DNA from 3 places in the Streptomyces sp. NPDC032161 genome. Region 2 is predicted to be linked to each of the others. Evidence: riboswitches for the same ligand, from Rfam matches in the RefSeq annotation. Region 2 holds a riboswitch; each other region holds the start of a gene.

Region 1 (5,554 bases), on a different contig from region 2:
GCCAGGGAGGCGGGGCTCCCCCTTCCCACGGCCTATCACCTGCTGCGCACCCTGACGCATGAGGGCTATCTGCGTCGTGACAACGGAGTGTTCCGCTTCGGCGCCGCCGCCGAGCGTCTGACCGCCGAGGGTACGCCGCAGAATCGTCGCAGCAGGATGTCCGAGTCGCTCAGCCGCTGGCGCGAGGCCATCGGTGTCCCCGTGTACTGCGCCGTCTACCGAGAGGGCGAGATCGAACTCGTCGCGGTCGCCGATGATCCCGCCATGCCCGCCGTGCGCGAGTGGGCGTCCTTCCGGGAGACCGGGCACGCCCACGCGATCGGCCAGTGCCTGCTGAGCCGACTGGACGAGAAGGCGCGCGAGGACCACCTGAACCGGCATCCGGTACGGCCACTGACCCCCTATTCGGTGAGGGACCGCGCGACATTCCTGGAGCGGCTGCGGTCGCTGGAGCGCATGGAACCCGTCGTCGAACGGCAGGAGTACGCGCTGGGAACGGTCTGCGCGGCCATCCCGATCAGCGCCGGCTTCACCGCCGCCGCTATGGCGATTTCAGTACCCCTGGAACAGGAACACCGATTGCTCCCCGCAGTCGAACAGCTACGTGGTGAAGTGTCCAACCTCTTGCGTTCATTCGTGTTCTCTATCAGTATCTGAAAAATCACTCCTTGTGATCTGCTATCGCGTGCACCACGATGGCGTCAATAGGGCCATGGGGGATCATTCCTGGCCAGATTCATCTACTGCGGGGTTGAACGATGCGCGAGTCGGTTCAAGCTGAGGTCATGATGAGCTTTCTCGTCTCCGAGGAGCTCTCTTTCCGGATCCCGGTGGAGCTCCGGTACGAAGTGTGTGATCCGTATGCGATTCGGATGACCTTCCATCTGCCCGGTGACGCCCCCGTCACCTGGGCATTCGGCCGTGAGTTGCTGCTCGACGGCCTCAACAGCCCCAGTGGCGACGGCGATGTGCACATCGGGCCCACGGATCCCGAGGGGCTTTCCGATGTACACATCCGCCTTCAGGTGGGCGCCGACCGTGCCCTCTTCCGGGCTGGTTCGGCGCCGCTCGTGGCTTTTCTCGACCGGACCGACAAGCTCGTGCCGCTCGGACAGGAGCGCACGCTGGGTGACTTCGAGGGAAACCTGGAGGAGGCCCTGGGTCGGATCCTCGCCGAGGAGCAGAACGCCGGCTGAAGGAAACGGTGTCGCCGACCGGTGCCCGCCGGTCGAACACGGCATCCGCCGAATGGGTGAATCGCTCTCCGTATTCAGGACCGCTCCTCGTCTGTCGGCCGATGTCCGTTCCGGGGTGCTCATGGCTTCGTCCTGCGACGGCGGCCCTTCCCGGCCCGTACGGGTGCTGAAGCTCCGGCTTCCGCGCCGAGCCCTGTACGGTCCGCGGAGACCACCAGCGCGGCGAGCACCGTTGTCACCGGCACCGATGCGACCAGCCCGATCGAACCGACCAGCGTCCGTACGATCTCCTCCGCCACCAGCTCGCTGTTGGCCACCGTGCCCACGCTGCTCCTGGCGATCGAGAACAGCAGCAGCAACGGCAGCGCGGCGCCCGCGTAGGCGAGCACCAGCGTATTGACGACCGAGGCGATGTGATCGCGCCCGATCCTGATCCCCGCCCGGTAGAGCCCCCGCACGCCCATCGTCGGGTTCGCCTGGTGCAGTTCCCAGACGGCCGACGTCTGGGTGACCGTCACGTCGTCGAGCACCCCGAGCGAACCGATGATGACGCCGGCCAGCAGCAGGCCGCTCATGTCGATGCGCGGATACAGGCCGTGGATGAGGCCGGTGCTGTCGTCGGTGTTGCCGGTCAGGCTCGCCCAGCCGATGAACAGCGAGCCGAGCAGCCCGATCAGCAGCAGCGAGATCAGTGTGCCCACCACCGCGACCGAGGTGCGGGCGGTGAGCCCATGGCACATGTAGAGCGCGATCAGCATGATGGCACTGGACCCGACCACCGCCACGATCAGCGGATTCGAGCCCTGAAGGATGGCCGGGAGGATGAACAGGGTCAGCACGGCGAACGACACGGCGAGCGCGACCAGCGCCATCACCCCGCGCATCCTTCCCACCGCGACCACGACCAGGGCGAAGATCCCGGCCAGCAGCGCCATCGGGAACTTCCGGTTCACATCGGTCACCGAGTACTGCAGGTCGTGGGGCGCGTCCGGGGCGTACGCCACGACCACGCCCTGCCCCTCGCGCAGCTGACGTGGTGCGTCGGGCTGGACGATCTCCACGAACCGCCGGCCCTTGTCGTGACCGGTCGTCACCTCGACCGTGGCCTTCGCGCACAGCCCGGTGCGGCCCGCCGACTGCGGAGCGGTCTCGCCGCCGACCGGCATCTGGGAGGCGTTCACCTCCTTGCAGTCCACCGTGTCGACGTTCACCACCTTCCCCTGCTGGGTCTGCCGGTCGAAGCCGACACCGGTTCGTTCGTGCGGTGGCGCACCGCCCGGCCAGAGCGCCGCCAGTCCGGCGAGGACCGCGGCGGCGAACGGGATCAGTACGGCCGCGATGACCTTCCGCAGATGTCTGGAGACGGGCGCGGCGGGGCCGTGGGCGTGCGTATGGCCGTGTGTGTGGCCGTGGTGGGGACTCGGCGGTTCGGGAACGCTAGGGAGGGACATCACCGGGCGATCATCGCAAGGAGGCATGGGACCCTCTGTTCATTCCGCCGGACGGGGCGCTAGCGTGGAGGAACCTTTGCACACGCGGGAGCTCGGAGCACCGGGCTGAGAGGGCGCTGATATCCGTACGTCCGTACGGGATGAGCTGCGCCGACCGCCGAACCTGTTACCGGGTAATGCCGGCGTAGGGAGTAGGTCTCATGACCACATCGGACGCACGCACGCCTGCCTCCAACCAGAGCGACGAGGCCGGGAAGTCCATCGGCTGGCACAAGGGATACGTCCAGGGCTCGCGCCCCGACATCCGTGTGCCGGTCCGTCAGGTGCACCTCACCAACGGCAAGGACGTGACGCTGTACGACACGTCGGGGCCGTACACCGACCCCACCGTCGAGACCGACGTCCGTCGCGGGCTCGCGCCGCTGCGGGAGAACTGGATCATCGCGCGCGGCGACACCGAGGAGTACCCGGGCCGGCCCGTCCGACCCGAGGACGACGGGCTCAAGCACACCTCGCCGAGAACGGGGTCTCCCCTGCTCGAGCGAAGCCGAGAGCTTGGGGAAGGGCTGCGCAATCTCGACGCAGTCTTCCCCGGTCGGCCCCGGCTGCCGCGCCGCAGCCGGGACGGCCGGCCCGTGACCCAGCTCGCGTACGCCCGCCGGGGCGAGATCACCCCGGAGATGGAGTACGTGGCGATCCGGGAGAACGTCGAGCCGGAGGTGGTGCGGGAGGAGATCGCCGCGGGCCGCGCCGTGCTGCCGGCCAACGTCAACCACCCCGAGACCGAGCCGATGATCATCGGGAAGCGGTTCCTGGTGAAGGTCAATGCCAACATCGGCAACTCCGCGGTGACGTCCTCCATCGAGGAGGAGGTGGAGAAGATGACGTGGGCGACGCGGTGGGGCGCCGACACGGTCATGGACCTTTCCACCGGCCGCAACATTCACACCACCCGTGAGTGGGTTCTGCGCAACTCGCCCGTGCCGATCGGCACCGTGCCCCTCTACCAGGCCCTCGAAAAGGTCGACGGCAAGGCCGAGGAGTTGACCTGGGAGATCTACCGGGACACCGTCGTCGAACAGGCCGAGCAGGGCGTCGACTACATGACGGTGCACGCCGGCGTACGCCTGCCGTACGTTCCGCTGACCGCCCGCCGCAAGACCGGCATCGTCTCGCGAGGCGGCTCGATCATGGCGGCGTGGTGTCTCGCCCACCACAAGGAGTCGTTCCTCTACGAGAACTTCGAGGAGCTCTGCGAACTCCTCGCCTCCTACGACGTGACGTACTCGCTCGGCGACGGGCTGCGCCCCGGCTCGATCTCGGACGCCAACGACGAGGCGCAGTTCGCCGAGCTGCGCACGCTCGGGGAGCTGAACACGATCGCCAAGCGGTACGGCGTCCAGACCATGATCGAGGGGCCGGGCCATGTCCCGATGCACAAGATCAAGGAGAACATCGACCTCCAGCAGGAGATCTGCGAAGAGGCTCCCTTCTACACGCTCGGCCCGCTGACCACCGATGTCGCTCCGGCGTACGACCACATCACCTCGGGTATCGGCGCGGCGATGATCGCCTGGTGGGGCACGGCGATGCTCTGTTACGTGACGCCCAAGGAGCACCTCGGGCTGCCGAACCGGGACGACGTGAAGACCGGCGTGATCACGTACAAGATCGCGGCCCACGCCGCGGATCTCGCCAAGGGGCATCCGGGGGCGCAGGACTGGGACGACGCGCTCTCCGACGCCCGGTTCGAGTTCCGTTGGGAGGACCAGTTCAATCTGGCGCTCGATCCGGTCACGGCACGGGAGTTCCACGACGAGACGCTGCCGGCGGAGCCGGCGAAGACGGCGCACTTCTGCTCGATGTGCGGCCCGAAGTTCTGCTCGATGAAGATCTCTCAGGACATCCGGCGTGAACACGGGGTGTCACAGGCGGAGATCGAGGCGGGGATGTCGGAGAAGTCGAAGGAGTTCGCGGCGGCGGGCCACCGCGTCTACCTGCCCGTCGCGGACTGAGACGAGAGCCGACCGAGGCGACAAGGGGGGCGGACCGCAGGGGACGCTGTTGGTTTGTTCGGTCCCGCGCGTGACGTCGGTCTTCACGATCCGGTTGTGGTCGTGGAGACCGACGTTGTTGTGTGGGGTGGGTGTCGATGTCGATGCAGCCGAAGGGGCCGGGGGAGATTCCGGCGGAGACGGTGCGGGTCGCCCGGGCAGCGTTCCCGAAGGGAAGCCTGGCGATCCGGGCCCGGGACGAGTTGGGGCCGATGTTCCGCGATGAGGACTTCGCGGATCTGTTCGCCTCACGTGGCCGGCCTGCCTGGTCACCTGCGGGGCCGGCGCTGGTGTCGGTGCTCCGGTTCGTGGAGGGGCTGACCGACCGCCAGGCCGCGGAGGCGGTGCGTGCGCGGATCGACTTCACGTACGCGCTCGGGCTTGACCTCGCTGATCCCGGCTTCGACTTTTCGGTGCTGTCGGAGTTCAGGGGCCGGCTGGCCGGGGCCGTTGGCGGGCGCCGGGTCATGGACGGGGTGCTGGTCGCGGCACGGGAGAAGGGGCCGCTCAAGAGCGCGGGCCGGGCCCGGACCGATTCCTCGCATGTGCTGTCGTCGGCGCGTGAGCCGTGCTGGCTGGAGCAGGTGGCCGAGACGCTGCGGGCGGCATTGAACGCGCTCGCGCAGGCCGCTCCGGAGTGGCTGTCCGGGATCGCGGAGCCGGACTGGTTCCGCCACTACGCCACCAGGGCCGAGGACTCCCGGTTCCCCAAGGCCCGCGCGAAGCGGGACGAGGCGGGAGCCCGGATCGGCCGGGACGGGACACGCCTGCTGGAAGCGGTCTTCGCCGCCGATACCCCTGCGGCGCTGCGTGCACTGGACGAGGTGGAGATCCTGCGCCGGATCTGGGTGCA
Region 2 (5,554 bases):
GGCGCCCCGGAGGATGGACAACGGCCTGCCGGTCGGACACCGTGCAGGTGAGGACGCGACGCAGATCCGCGGGCCCGAGCACGCCGGGCCCACTCAAGACACGCAGGAGCACGTGGTGATCGAAGAAACCCTCCTCGAGGCCGAGGAGAAGATGGAGAAGGCCGTCGTCGTCGCGAAAGAGGACTTCGCCGCGATCCGGACCGGCCGCGCCCACCCGGCGATGTTCAACAAGATCGTCGCCGACTACTACGGTGCGCTGACCCCGATCAACCAGCTCGCCTCGTTCTCGGTGCCCGAGCCCCGCATGGCCGTCGTGACGCCGTTCGACAAGAGCGCGCTGCGCAACATCGAGCAGGCCATCCGCGACTCGGACCTCGGCGTCAACCCGAGCAACGACGGCAATATCATCCGGGTGACCTTCCCGGAGCTCACCGAGGAGCGCCGCCGCGACTACATCAAGGTCGCGAGGACCAAGGCCGAGGACTCCCGCATCTCCATCCGGGCCGTGCGCCGCAAGGCCAAGGAAGCGCTCGACAAGCTGGTCAAGGACAAGGAGACCGGCGAGGACGAGGTGCGTCGCGCCGAGAAGGAGCTCGACGACACCACCGCGAAGTACGTCGCACAGGTCGACGAGCTGCTCAAGCACAAGGAAGCCGAGCTGCTCGAAGTCTGATGAACGACTCTTCCTGGGGCGCCACGCCGGGAGCCGGTCCGTGGGCTGCGCCCGAGATGCGTGCTGCCCCGGCGGGTCCCGCGCACGATGTGCATGACGCCCAGCAGACTCGGCCCATGCCCATCGTGCCGGACGCCCCTGACACAGGTGGAGACGCTGACGACCGTGACGACCGGGAGCAGGGGGGCGCACGCCCGAACGGCGGCCCCCTGTTCCGTGACGAGAAGCCGCAGGAGCCCATGCCCACCGCGCCACCGTCCCCGCAGAAGAAACGTGCGGGCCGCGATCTGCGAGCCGCCATAGGGGTCGGGGTGGGGCTCGGTGCCGTCATCGTCGCCTCGCTGTTCGTCGTGAAGGCCGTCTTCGTCGGGGTGATCGTCGTCGCCGTCGTCGTGGGCCTGTGGGAGCTCACCTCACGGCTGTCGGAGCGCAAGGGCATCAACGCGCCGCTCGTGCCGCTGGCGGTCGGCGGTGCGGCGATGGTGGTGGCCGGGTACATGAAGGGCGCCGAGGGCGCCTGGGTGGCCGTGGCACTGACCGCGCTCGCGGTTCTCGTCTGGCGGATGGCCCAGCCTCCGGAGGGCTACCTCAAGGACGTCACGGCCGGTGTGTTCGCCGCGTTCTACGTGCCGTTCCTCGCCACGTTCGTCGCCATGCTCCTGACCGCGGACGACGGACCGCAGCGGGTGCTCACCTTCCTGCTGCTGACCGTGGTCAGCGACACAGGGGCGTACGCCGTCGGCTGGCGCTTCGGCAAGCACAAGCTCGCGCCGCGCATCAGCCCCGGGAAGACCCGCGAGGGCCTCTTCGGGGCCGTCGCCTTCGCGATGGTCGCGGGTGCCCTGTGCATGCAGTTCCTGATCGACGGCGGTGCCTGGTGGCAGGGGCTGCTGCTGGGGCTCGCGGTCGCGGTCAGCGCCACCCTCGGCGACCTGGGCGAGTCGATGATCAAGCGGGACCTCGGCATCAAGGACATGGGCACGCTGCTGCCGGGACACGGCGGGATTATGGACCGGCTGGACTCGCTGCTGCCGACCGCTCCGGTGGTCTGGCTGCTGCTGGTGCTGTTCGTCGGCTCCGGCTGAGAGCACCCGGCAGGCTGTGAGCCCGCGGGACGGTCCGCCCGTCCCGACCTGGGCGTTCTCAGACGAGGGCCCGCTGCCCACGGGACGTTGTCCACAGGGCGGCGGGCCCTCGTCGTCGCGTCTGCGACACTGGACGGACCATGCCTAAGCCCGGAGAACTCACTTTCGTCGCACCCCGCGGAGCCAAGAAGCCGCCGCGGCATCTCGCCGACCTCACGCCCGCCGAGCGCAAGGAGGCGGTCGCCGCGATCGGCGAGAAGCCGTTCCGCGCCCAGCAGCTCTCGCAGCACTACTTCGCGCGGTACGCGCACGACCCGGCCGAGTGGACCAACATCCCGGCCGCCTCGCGGGAGAAGCTCGCCGAGGCGATGTTCCCCGAGCTGATGTCGGTGGTCCGCCACATCAGCTGCGACGACGACACCACCCGCAAGACGCTGTGGAAGCTGCACGACGGGACGCTCGTCGAGTCCGTCCTGATGCGTTACCCGGAGCGGGTGACGATGTGCATCTCCTCGCAGGCGGGCTGCGGGATGAACTGCCCGTTCTGCGCCACCGGGCAGGCCGGTCTGGACCGCAATCTGTCGACCGCGGAGATCGTCCACCAGATCGTGGACGGCATGCGGGCGCTGCGCGACGGGGAGGTGCCCGGAGGACCGGCGCGGCTCTCCAACATCGTCTTCATGGGCATGGGCGAGCCGCTGGCCAACTACAACCGCGTGGTCGGCGCGATCCGCCGGCTGACCGATCCGGAGCCGGACGGGCTGGGGCTCTCACAGCGCGGGATCACCGTTTCCACCGTGGGGCTGGTGCCCGCGATGCTGCGCTTCGCCGACGAGGGCTTCAAGTGCCGTCTCGCCGTCTCGCTGCACGCGCCGGACGACGAGCTGCGCGACACCCTCGTCCCGGTGAACACCCGGTGGAAGGTGCGCGAGGTGCTGGACGCCGCGTGGGAGTACGCGGAGAAGTCCGGCCGCCGCGTCTCCATCGAGTACGCGCTGATCCGGGACATCAACGACCAGGCGTGGCGGGGCGACCTGCTCGGCCGGCTGCTCAAGGGCAAGCGGGTGCACGTCAACCTGATCCCGCTGAACCCGACGCCCGGCTCCAAGTGGACCGCCTCCCGGCCCGAGGACGAGAAGGCGTTCGTCGAGGCCATCGCGGCGCACGGGGTGCCGGTGACCGTACGGGACACCCGGGGCCAGGAGATCGACGGGGCCTGCGGACAGCTGGCGGCGGCCGAGCGCTGACGCAGGCGTTCTCCGGGTCCGTGGGATGCCGAGGCCGAAGTCCGCCGGGCCCGCGAGCGCTGAGAGCGGCCCGCCGGTTCCACGGGAGCGGCGGGCCCGGCGCTCGCCGGGGCCGCGGTGGTCCGGCAGGAATCCGGAGCGGACGGGGCGTCAAGGGCTGCGGGCCTCCGGCGTCGACCGGACGACGAGGCCCCGGCGGCCCGGCCGCGCGGTCCGTGTAACCTGGTCCGGAAATCAACTTCATATTCCGACAGGGGAGCGCCACAGCGCTGAGAGTGCGGCACCGGGGGACCGGTCGTCCGCAGACCCTCTGAACCTCGCCCGGGTCATTCCGGGTAGGAAGTTCGGTCATCAACTCATGCTGTTGCGCCCTGCCCGCGTCTCGCGGGTGGGGCCGCGTCTCTTCCTGGCCAAAACCCAGGAGGAATCCATCATGACCACCACGCGCAGGACCACGGGAACCACGCGCGGGTCCGTACGTCTCACGGCCACGGCCGTCGTGGCCGCGCTCGGCATCACGGCACTGGCCGGGTGCGGGAGTTCCGACACGTCGTCCTCCGGCTCCGGCGGCACTAAGGGCACCGATCCGAAGACCGTGACGCTCGTCAGCCACGACTCCTTCAACGCGTCCGATGCGGTGCTGAAGGAGTTCACCGCGGAGACCGGCTACACCGTCAAGGTCCTCAAGAGCGGCGACGCGGGCGTCGCGCTCAACCAGGAGATCCTGACCAAGGGCTCACCGCGCGGAGACGTGTTCTTCGGCGTCGACAACACGCTGCTCTCCCGCGCCCTGGACAGCGGCCTGTTCACGCCGTACGAGGCGAAGGGCATCGACCGGGTCGCGGCCGCCACCCGGCTGGACGCCGAGCACCGGGTCACGCCGGTCGACACCGGCGACGTCTGCGTGAACTACGACAAGAAGTACTTCGCCGACAAGAAGCTCGCCCCGCCGCGGACCTTCGACGACCTGGCGAAGCCCGCGTACAAGAACCTCCTGGTCACCGAGAACGCGGCGACCTCGTCGCCCGGCCTCGGCTTCCTCCTCGGCACCGTCGCCGCCTACGGCGAGAAGGGCTACCAGGACTACTGGAAGAAGCTGAAGGACAACGGCGTCAAGGTCGTCGACGGCTGGGAGCAGGCGTACAACGAGGAGTTCTCCGGCTCCGCGGGCGGCAGGAAGGCCAAGGCCGACCGTCCGCTCGTCGTCTCGTACGCCTCCAGCCCGCCCGTCGAGGTGCTGTACGCGAAGCCGCAGCCGACCGAGGCCCCGACCGGGGTCGCCACCGGGACCTGCTTCCGGCAGATCGAGTTCGCGGGCCTGCTGGACGGCGCCGGGAACGAGGCGGGCGGCAAGGCACTGCTGGACTTCCTGATCGGCAAGAAGTTCCAGGAGGACATGCCGCTCAACATGTTCGTGAACCCGGTCGTGTCGGACGCGAAACTGCCGGAGCTGTTCACGAAGTTCGGAGAGACCGTCGAGAAGCCGACGACCGTCGCCCCCGACCTGATCGCCAAGAACCGTGAGCAGTGGGTCCAGTCGTGGTCCTCGCTCGTCGTGAAGTAGCCGGGACCGCCGCACAGGGGACGGGCACGGCGGCGAAGGGCGCGGACATCACGGGTCCGCGCCCGCGCGCCGGGCGTACGACGGACGCGGTGCGGACGGCGGCCCGGCGCCTGGGTGCGGGCGCGGTGCGGCCCTCCCTGATGGCCGTGCCCCTCGCGTTCTTCGCGGTGTTCTTCGCCTACCCCGTCGTCGCGATCGTCGGCCGGGGGCTGAAGGCGGACGGAGTGTGGCAGTTCGGCCGGATCGGTGAGGTGCTGGCCCGGCCGGAGATCCGTGACGTCCTGTGGTTCACCACCTGGCAGGCGCTCGCCTCGACCGCGCTGACGCTGCTCGTCGCGCTGCCCGGCGCGTACGTCTTCGCCCGCCTCGACTTCCCCGGAAAGCAATTGCTGCGGGCGGTGGTCACCGTGCCGTTCGTCCTGCCGACCGTCGTCGTCGGGACGGCTTTCCTGGCGATGCTGGGTCGCGGCGGGTTCCTCGACGAACTCTGGGGGGTGCGCCTCGACACCACGGTGTGGGCGATTCTCCTGGCTCATGTCTTCTTCAACTACGCGGTGGTCGTACGGACCGTCGGCGGTCTGTGGGCGCAGCTCGACCCGCGGCAGGAGGAGGCCGCCCGGGTGCTGGGCGCCGGACGGTTCGCGGCCTGGCGGCGGGTCACGCTGCCGGCCCTCGCGCCCGCCGTTGCCGCCGCCGCGCTGATGGTCTTCCTCTTCACCTTCACCTCCTTCGGCGTCGTGCAGATCCTCGGCGGCCCCGGGTACGCCACGCTGGAGGTGGAGATCTACCGGCAGACCGCCCAGCTCCTCGCCCTTCCGACGGCCGCCGTGCTGACGCTGACGCAGTTCGCCACCGTGGGCGCGATCCTCGCCGCGCACGCCTGGACCGTACGGCGCAGGGAGACCGCGCTGAGGCTGGTCGATCCGGAACGGACCGCCCGCAGGCCGCGCGGGGCCGGGCAGTGGGCGCTGCTCGGCGCGGTGCT
Region 3 (5,554 bases), on a different contig from region 2:
GCCACCGGCGACGACGCCTCGGCGAAGTGCCGGCGCGGGATCCGGCCCGCCCGGTACGCCAGCCGTCCGCCCGCCACCGCGTGCCGCATCGCGGCGGCCATCAGCTCGGGCTCCTGGGCCCGGGTCACGGCGGAGGCCAGCATCACCGCCGCGCACCCCAGCTCCATCGCCAGCGCCGCGTCCGAGGCGGTCCCGGCGCCCGCGTCGAGGATCACCGGCACCCGCGCCTGCTCGACGATCAGCTGGAAGTTGTGCGGATTGCGGATGCCGAGACCGGAGCCGATGGGGGAGCCGAGCGGCATCACCGCCGCGCAGCCCACGTCCTGGAGGCGGCGGGCCAGCACCGGGTCGTCGTTGGTGTACGGCAGCACGGTGAAACCGTCGTCCACCAGGGTCTCCGCGGCGTCCAGCAGCTCGACCGGGTCGGGCAGCAGGGTCCGCTCGTCGGCCACCACCTCCAGCTTGACCCAGTCGGTGCCGAGGGCCTCGCGGGCCAGCCGGGCGGTCAGCACGGCCTCGCCCGCGGTGAAGCAGCCCGCCGTGTTCGGCAGGACGCGGATGGAGAGCCGTCGCAGGACGGAGAGCACCGAGCCCTGCACGGCCGGGTCGAGGCGGCGCATCGCGACGGTGGTCAGCTCGGTGCCGGAGGCGACGAGGGAGCGTTCCAGCACATCGAGGCTGGGCGCCCCGCCCGTGCCCATGATCAGCCGGGAGCCGAACGTGGTGTCCCCGAGGGCGAAGAGGTCGTCGGACACGGTCAGCCTCCCTGGACCGCGGTCAGGATCTCGACCCGGTCCCCGTCGCGCAGCGCCGTGGCGGACCACTGCCCGCGCGGCACGACGCTCTCGTTGACGGCCGCCGCGACACCGGAGCGGGCCGAGGTCAGCCCGGCGACCAGCGCGTCCAGGGCGGTGCCCGCGGCGAGGAGCCGGACCTCCCCGTTCACGGACACGGACACGGAGGCGGGGGAGGGGGAGGGGACGGGCGCGGAGTCGGCGAGGGGCACGGAACCGGAAGCGGGGGAGGGCGCGGGCTCGGTCATGCGGGCTGCTCCTGACGTACGGAGTCGACGGCGGGCGAGAAGCGGTACGGGGTGAAGGGGCGGGCCACCTCGGGCAGCTCTCCGTCGGCCAGCGACGCCGCCATGACGTCTCCGGTGACGGGCGTGAGCAGCACCCCGTTGCGATGGTGGCCGGTCGCGAGATGGAGGCCGGGCAGCGCGGTGGGGCCCAGCAGCGGGGCGTTGTCGGGGGAGCCGGGGCGCAGACCGGCCCGGGTCTCGACGAGCGGCAGCTCCGTGATGCCGGGCACCAGCTCGTGGGCGTCCCGCAGCAGCTCGTAGACGCCGCCCGCGGTGACGGTGGTGTCCCAGCCCATCTCCTCGCTGGTGGCGCCGACGACCAGTTCGCCGTTCTCGCGCGGTACGAGATAGAGGGGGCCGCCCCGGACCACGGCCCGGACCGTCCGGGAGAGGAAGGGCGCGTACCGGGCGGGCACGGTCAGCCGCAGCACCTGCCCCTTCACCGGCCGGACCGGTGGCGCGACCGCGTCCGGCAGGCCCGGCAGCCGGCCGCTGAGACTCCCCGCGGCGAGCACGACCTGGTCGGCGGCCAGCTCCGGGCCCCCGGCGAGCACGATTCCAGTGGCCCGGTCGCGCACCACCGTCAGACGCTCCGCCCGGGCCCGGTGGAAGACCACCCCGGCCCGCTCGCACGCGGTCAGCAGCGCGGCGGCCAGCCGGCGCGGATCGATCTGGTGATCGCCGTCGACCCGCAGCCCGCCGCGCACGCCCGGCGCGAGCATCGGCTCCAGGCGGCGGCACTCGCGGCCCGTCAGCCACTCCGACTCCAGGCCCGAACGCCGTTGCAGGGCGTGCAGCTCCCGCAGATGGGCCCGGTCGTCGGAGTCCAGCGCGACGGCGAGCGTGCCACAGGCGCGAAAGCCCGTGTCCCGGCCGCTCGCCTCCTCCAGCTCCGCCACGAACGCCGGGTAGCGGGCGGCCGAGGCGAGATTCAGCCCCAGCAACAGCTCCTCGCCGTAGTGGAGTTCGGTGACGGCGGCCAGCATCCCGGCGGCCACGCGGGCGGCCCCGCCGCCCGGATCGGGATCGGCGACCGCGGTGCGCAGTCCGCGCTGCGCGGTCCGCCAGGCGGTCACCAGGCCGATGATTCCGCCCCCGACGACGAGGACGTCGTACGGCCCCCCGTCCCGGGCGCACCGGCCCTCGTGATGAGAAGAACGCATGGGCGTCCAGCCCCTCCCTTCGCCGGCATGACCCGGATCAGGTTCGTACGGTCGGAGGCCGCTCCAGCCTCCCTCTCAGCCCGCTGCGTCCGGGCTCCCGCGAGTGTCTTACCGTGGCCACCCTAAACCCCGCCCGCCGGACCCGGGTGAGGGACCGCCGGACCCAGGCAAGGGAGCAGCGCCATGGCCCGTTCGCTCGACGGACTCGTCCTCTCGCCGGTCGCCGACCAGGCGCCCGGTCAGGTCGGCACCCGCACCCGCTTCACGTACCACGAGGAGGGCGGCCGGATCTGGGCCGAGTACGCGGGCGGCGACGTGGTACGCGGCCATCTCGTCGGCACCCGCGCCGGTGACGTCCTCGACTTCCGGTACGTGCAGCTCAAGCAGGACGGAACGACGTCCTGCGGCCACTGCGTCTCCACCGTCGTCGATCTCCCGGACGGCCGGGTCCGGCTGGAGGAGCGGTGGGAATGGGAGTCGCAGGAGGGCAGCGGCACCAGCACCGTGGAGCAACTCCCCCTGCCATGACGTTCTGTCAGGTGTTTATGGTGTACAGGTGAGCGATCAGCAGCAGTCGCAGCAGTCGGAGCGCCCGGAACCGGGCGCGGAGCGCCGCGTCGTCGTCGTCGGCGCGGGCATGGCCGGTGTGCAGACGGCCGTGGCCCTGCGGGAACAGGGCTTCACCGGCCCCGTCACGATGATCGGCGCCGAACCCCACCAGCCCTACGACCGGCCCCCGTTGTCGAAGGCGGTGCTGCTCGGCAAGGCCGAGGACTCCGCCTTCGACATCGACTTCGAGGCGCTGGCCATCGAGCTCGCACTCGGCCTCGACGTCACCGGACTGCGGGCCGCGGCGCACGAACTGGACACCCCGTCCGGTCCCGTCCCCTACGACGTGCTGGTGATCGCGACCGGCGCCGAACCGATCGTCCTGCCCGGCACCGAGGGTGTCCCCGGCGTCCACCTGCTGCGCACCCTCGACGACGCGGCCCGGCTGCGGCCCGTCCTCGACGAGCGGCACGACGTGGTGGTCGTCGGCGCGGGCTGGATCGGCGCCGAGTTCGCCACCGCGGCCCGCGCCGCCGGCTGCGCGGTCACCGTCCTGGAGGCCGCCGACCAGCCGCTCGCCGGCGCGCTGCCCGCCGAGGTCGCCGCCCCGATGGCCGCCTGGTACGCCGAGAGCGGCACCGAGCTCCTCACCGGCGCCCGGGTCGACCACGTCGAACCGAGCCGGGTGGTCCTCGCGGACGGCCGCGCGATCCCGGCCGGGGCCGTCGTCGTCGGCATCGGCGCCCGCCCCGCCACCGGCTGGCTGGCCGGCTCGGGCATCGCGCTCGGCCCCGACGGCTCGGTGACCGCCGACGCCGCGCTGCGCACCTCGCTGCCCGACGTGTACGCGGTCGGCGACTGCGCCTCGTTCCCGTCCGCCCGCTACGGCGAACGCCTGCTCGTCCACCACTGGGACAACGCGCTCCAGGGCCCCCGGACCGTGGCCGCCGACATCGTCGCGGCGGCGGGCGGGGACCACCCGGTGCCGCCCGCCTACGACCCCGTCCCGTACTTCTGGTCCGAGCAGTTCGACCGGTTCGTGCAGTACGCGGGCCACCACGCGGGCGCCGACACCCTGTTGTGGCGCGGCGACGCCGCCGGCCCCGCCTGGTCGGTGTGCTGGCTGCGCGACGGCGTCCTGGTGGCGGTCCTCGCCGTGGGCCGCCCCCGCGACCTGGCGCAGGGCCGCAGGCTCATCGAGGCGGGCACCCGCATCGACCCGGCGCGGGCCGCCGATCCCTCCGTGCCCCTGAAGTCGACGGCCCTCTGACACCCGTACTCCGCGGCCGCCGACCCTCCGACGGCGTACCGGCACCGCCCGTACGGTCGGCCCGGCTACCGACTGTCGGTCCGGGATGGCACGCTTGTCCCGTGACCGAGATTGACGCAAAGATCGATGCTCTCGTCCCCGCCTGGCTCCACCTCCCCGACATCGCCGACATGCTCGGTGTCGAGGTGACACGTGTGCGGCAGCTGGTCAAGGAGGGCCAGCTCATCGCCGTACGCCGCGGTGAGAACCGGGCTCTCCAGGTGCCGGCCGCCTTCATCGCCGGCAACAAGGTGGTCAAGGGCCTCTCCGGCACCCTGACCCTCCTGCGGGACGACGGCTTCAACGACGAAGAGATGCTGGAGTGGCTCTTCACCCCCGACCCGACCCTGCCGGGCACCCCCGCCCAGGCACTGAGCGAGAATCGCGGCACGGAGGTGAAGCGCCGCGCCCAGGCGCTCGCCGTCTGAGAGCCTGCCGGGTGACCTTCGATCGGAATACGGACGCGGTAGGGTGCGTGCGATTCCAAGGCGCCGGGATGTCCTCGTAGTGGAACTGCGCGGATATCCCGGCAACGCCTCGCCGGAAGCGTGCGTGCCAGGGCGTGGCCGCCCGGTCAGAGGTCGCCCGACAGGCTCTGAGAGCCCGTCGGGGTGCGGGCCGCACGGCCCGCACCCCGAGCCGCTCCGATCACCGTTCACGCTCTTTCGGGGGGAACCGCACCATGCCCACGCCTCGCGCGCAGCTGTCCGACGCCCGGCTCTACCTGTGCACGGACGCCCGCAGGCGCCAGGGAGACCTCCCGGCCTTCCTCGACGCCGTCCTCGCCGCCGGGGTCGACATCGTCCAGCTGCGCGACAAGGGCATGGAGGCCGCCGAGGAGCTCGAACACCTCGCGGTCCTCGCCGACGCCTGCGCGCGCCACGGCAAGCTCCTCGCGGTGAACGACCGGGCCGACGTCGCCCACGCCATCCGCTCCGACGTGCTCCACCTCGGCCAGGGAGACCTGCCGGTCCCCGCGGCCCGCGCCGTCCTCGGCGACGACGTGCTGATCGGCCGCTCCACCCACGCCCGGTCCGAGGTCGACGCGGCCGTGGCCCAGCCCGGAGTCGACTACTTCTGCACCGGCCCCTGCTGGCCCACCCCGACCAAGCCCGGCCGCCCCGCCCCGGGCCTCGACCTCGTGCGGTACGCGGCCTCGCTCGGCACCCGGCGCCCCTGGTTCGCCATCGGCGGGATCGACGCGGGCAACCTCGACGAGGTGCTGGACGCCGGGGCGCGCCGGGTGGTCGTCGTACGGGCGATCACCGAGGCCGACGATCCCGCGGCGGCCACCGCCGACCTCGTCGGAAGGATCCGGGCCCGCGCGGAGGCGTGACCGCGGCCCCGTGACCGGGCGCGGTCCGGAGACATCGGGGCGCGGTGGGCCGGAGCGTGGACGGCCGAATGTCCGAAGGATGGACAAAGAAACGTTCAATCCGGACATTTAGCGCT

The links. A riboswitch is a leader RNA that binds a small molecule or an ion and turns the genes downstream of it on or off. The one in region 2 is predicted to bind thiamine pyrophosphate.
Region 1: it holds a riboswitch for thiamine pyrophosphate, as region 2 does, so the genes downstream of both, thiC (phosphomethylpyrimidine synthase ThiC) here and AB0E67_RS00375 (thiamine ABC transporter substrate-binding protein) in region 2, are expected to answer to the same signal.
Region 3: it holds a riboswitch for thiamine pyrophosphate, as region 2 does, so the genes downstream of both, thiO (glycine oxidase ThiO) here and AB0E67_RS00375 (thiamine ABC transporter substrate-binding protein) in region 2, are expected to answer to the same signal.

What each region holds. Positions count from the first base shown of each region.
Region 1 is NZ_JBEZVN010000038.1:17,699-23,252, forward strand. Features, by position in the region: gene AB0E67_RS31830 (helix-turn-helix domain-containing protein) at 1-657, shown strand, start outside; gene AB0E67_RS31835 (SsgA family sporulation/cell division regulator) at 759-1,196, shown strand; gene AB0E67_RS31840 (YibE/F family protein) at 1,316-2,647, opposite strand; TPP riboswitch at 2,722-2,855, shown strand; gene thiC (phosphomethylpyrimidine synthase ThiC) at 2,848-4,662, shown strand; partial or broken gene AB0E67_RS31850 (IS1182 family transposase) at 4,800-5,554, shown strand, end outside.
Region 2 is NZ_JBEZVN010000001.1:95,737-101,290, reverse strand. Features, by position in the region: gene frr (ribosome recycling factor) at 116-673, shown strand; gene AB0E67_RS00385 (phosphatidate cytidylyltransferase) at 673-1,758, shown strand; gene rlmN (23S rRNA (adenine(2503)-C(2))-methyltransferase RlmN) at 1,899-3,005, shown strand; TPP riboswitch at 3,248-3,365, shown strand; gene AB0E67_RS00375 (thiamine ABC transporter substrate-binding protein) at 3,439-4,569, shown strand; gene AB0E67_RS00370 (iron ABC transporter permease) at 4,710-5,554, shown strand, end outside.
Region 3 is NZ_JBEZVN010000002.1:361,553-367,106, reverse strand. Features, by position in the region: gene AB0E67_RS07420 (thiazole synthase) at 1-755, opposite strand, end outside; gene thiS (sulfur carrier protein ThiS) at 758-1,042, opposite strand; gene thiO (glycine oxidase ThiO) at 1,039-2,244, opposite strand; TPP riboswitch at 2,242-2,355, opposite strand; gene AB0E67_RS07405 (hypothetical protein) at 2,428-2,772, shown strand; gene AB0E67_RS07400 (FAD-dependent oxidoreductase) at 2,882-4,063, shown strand; gene AB0E67_RS07395 (Rv2175c family DNA-binding protein) at 4,165-4,530, shown strand; gene thiE (thiamine phosphate synthase) at 4,785-5,438, shown strand.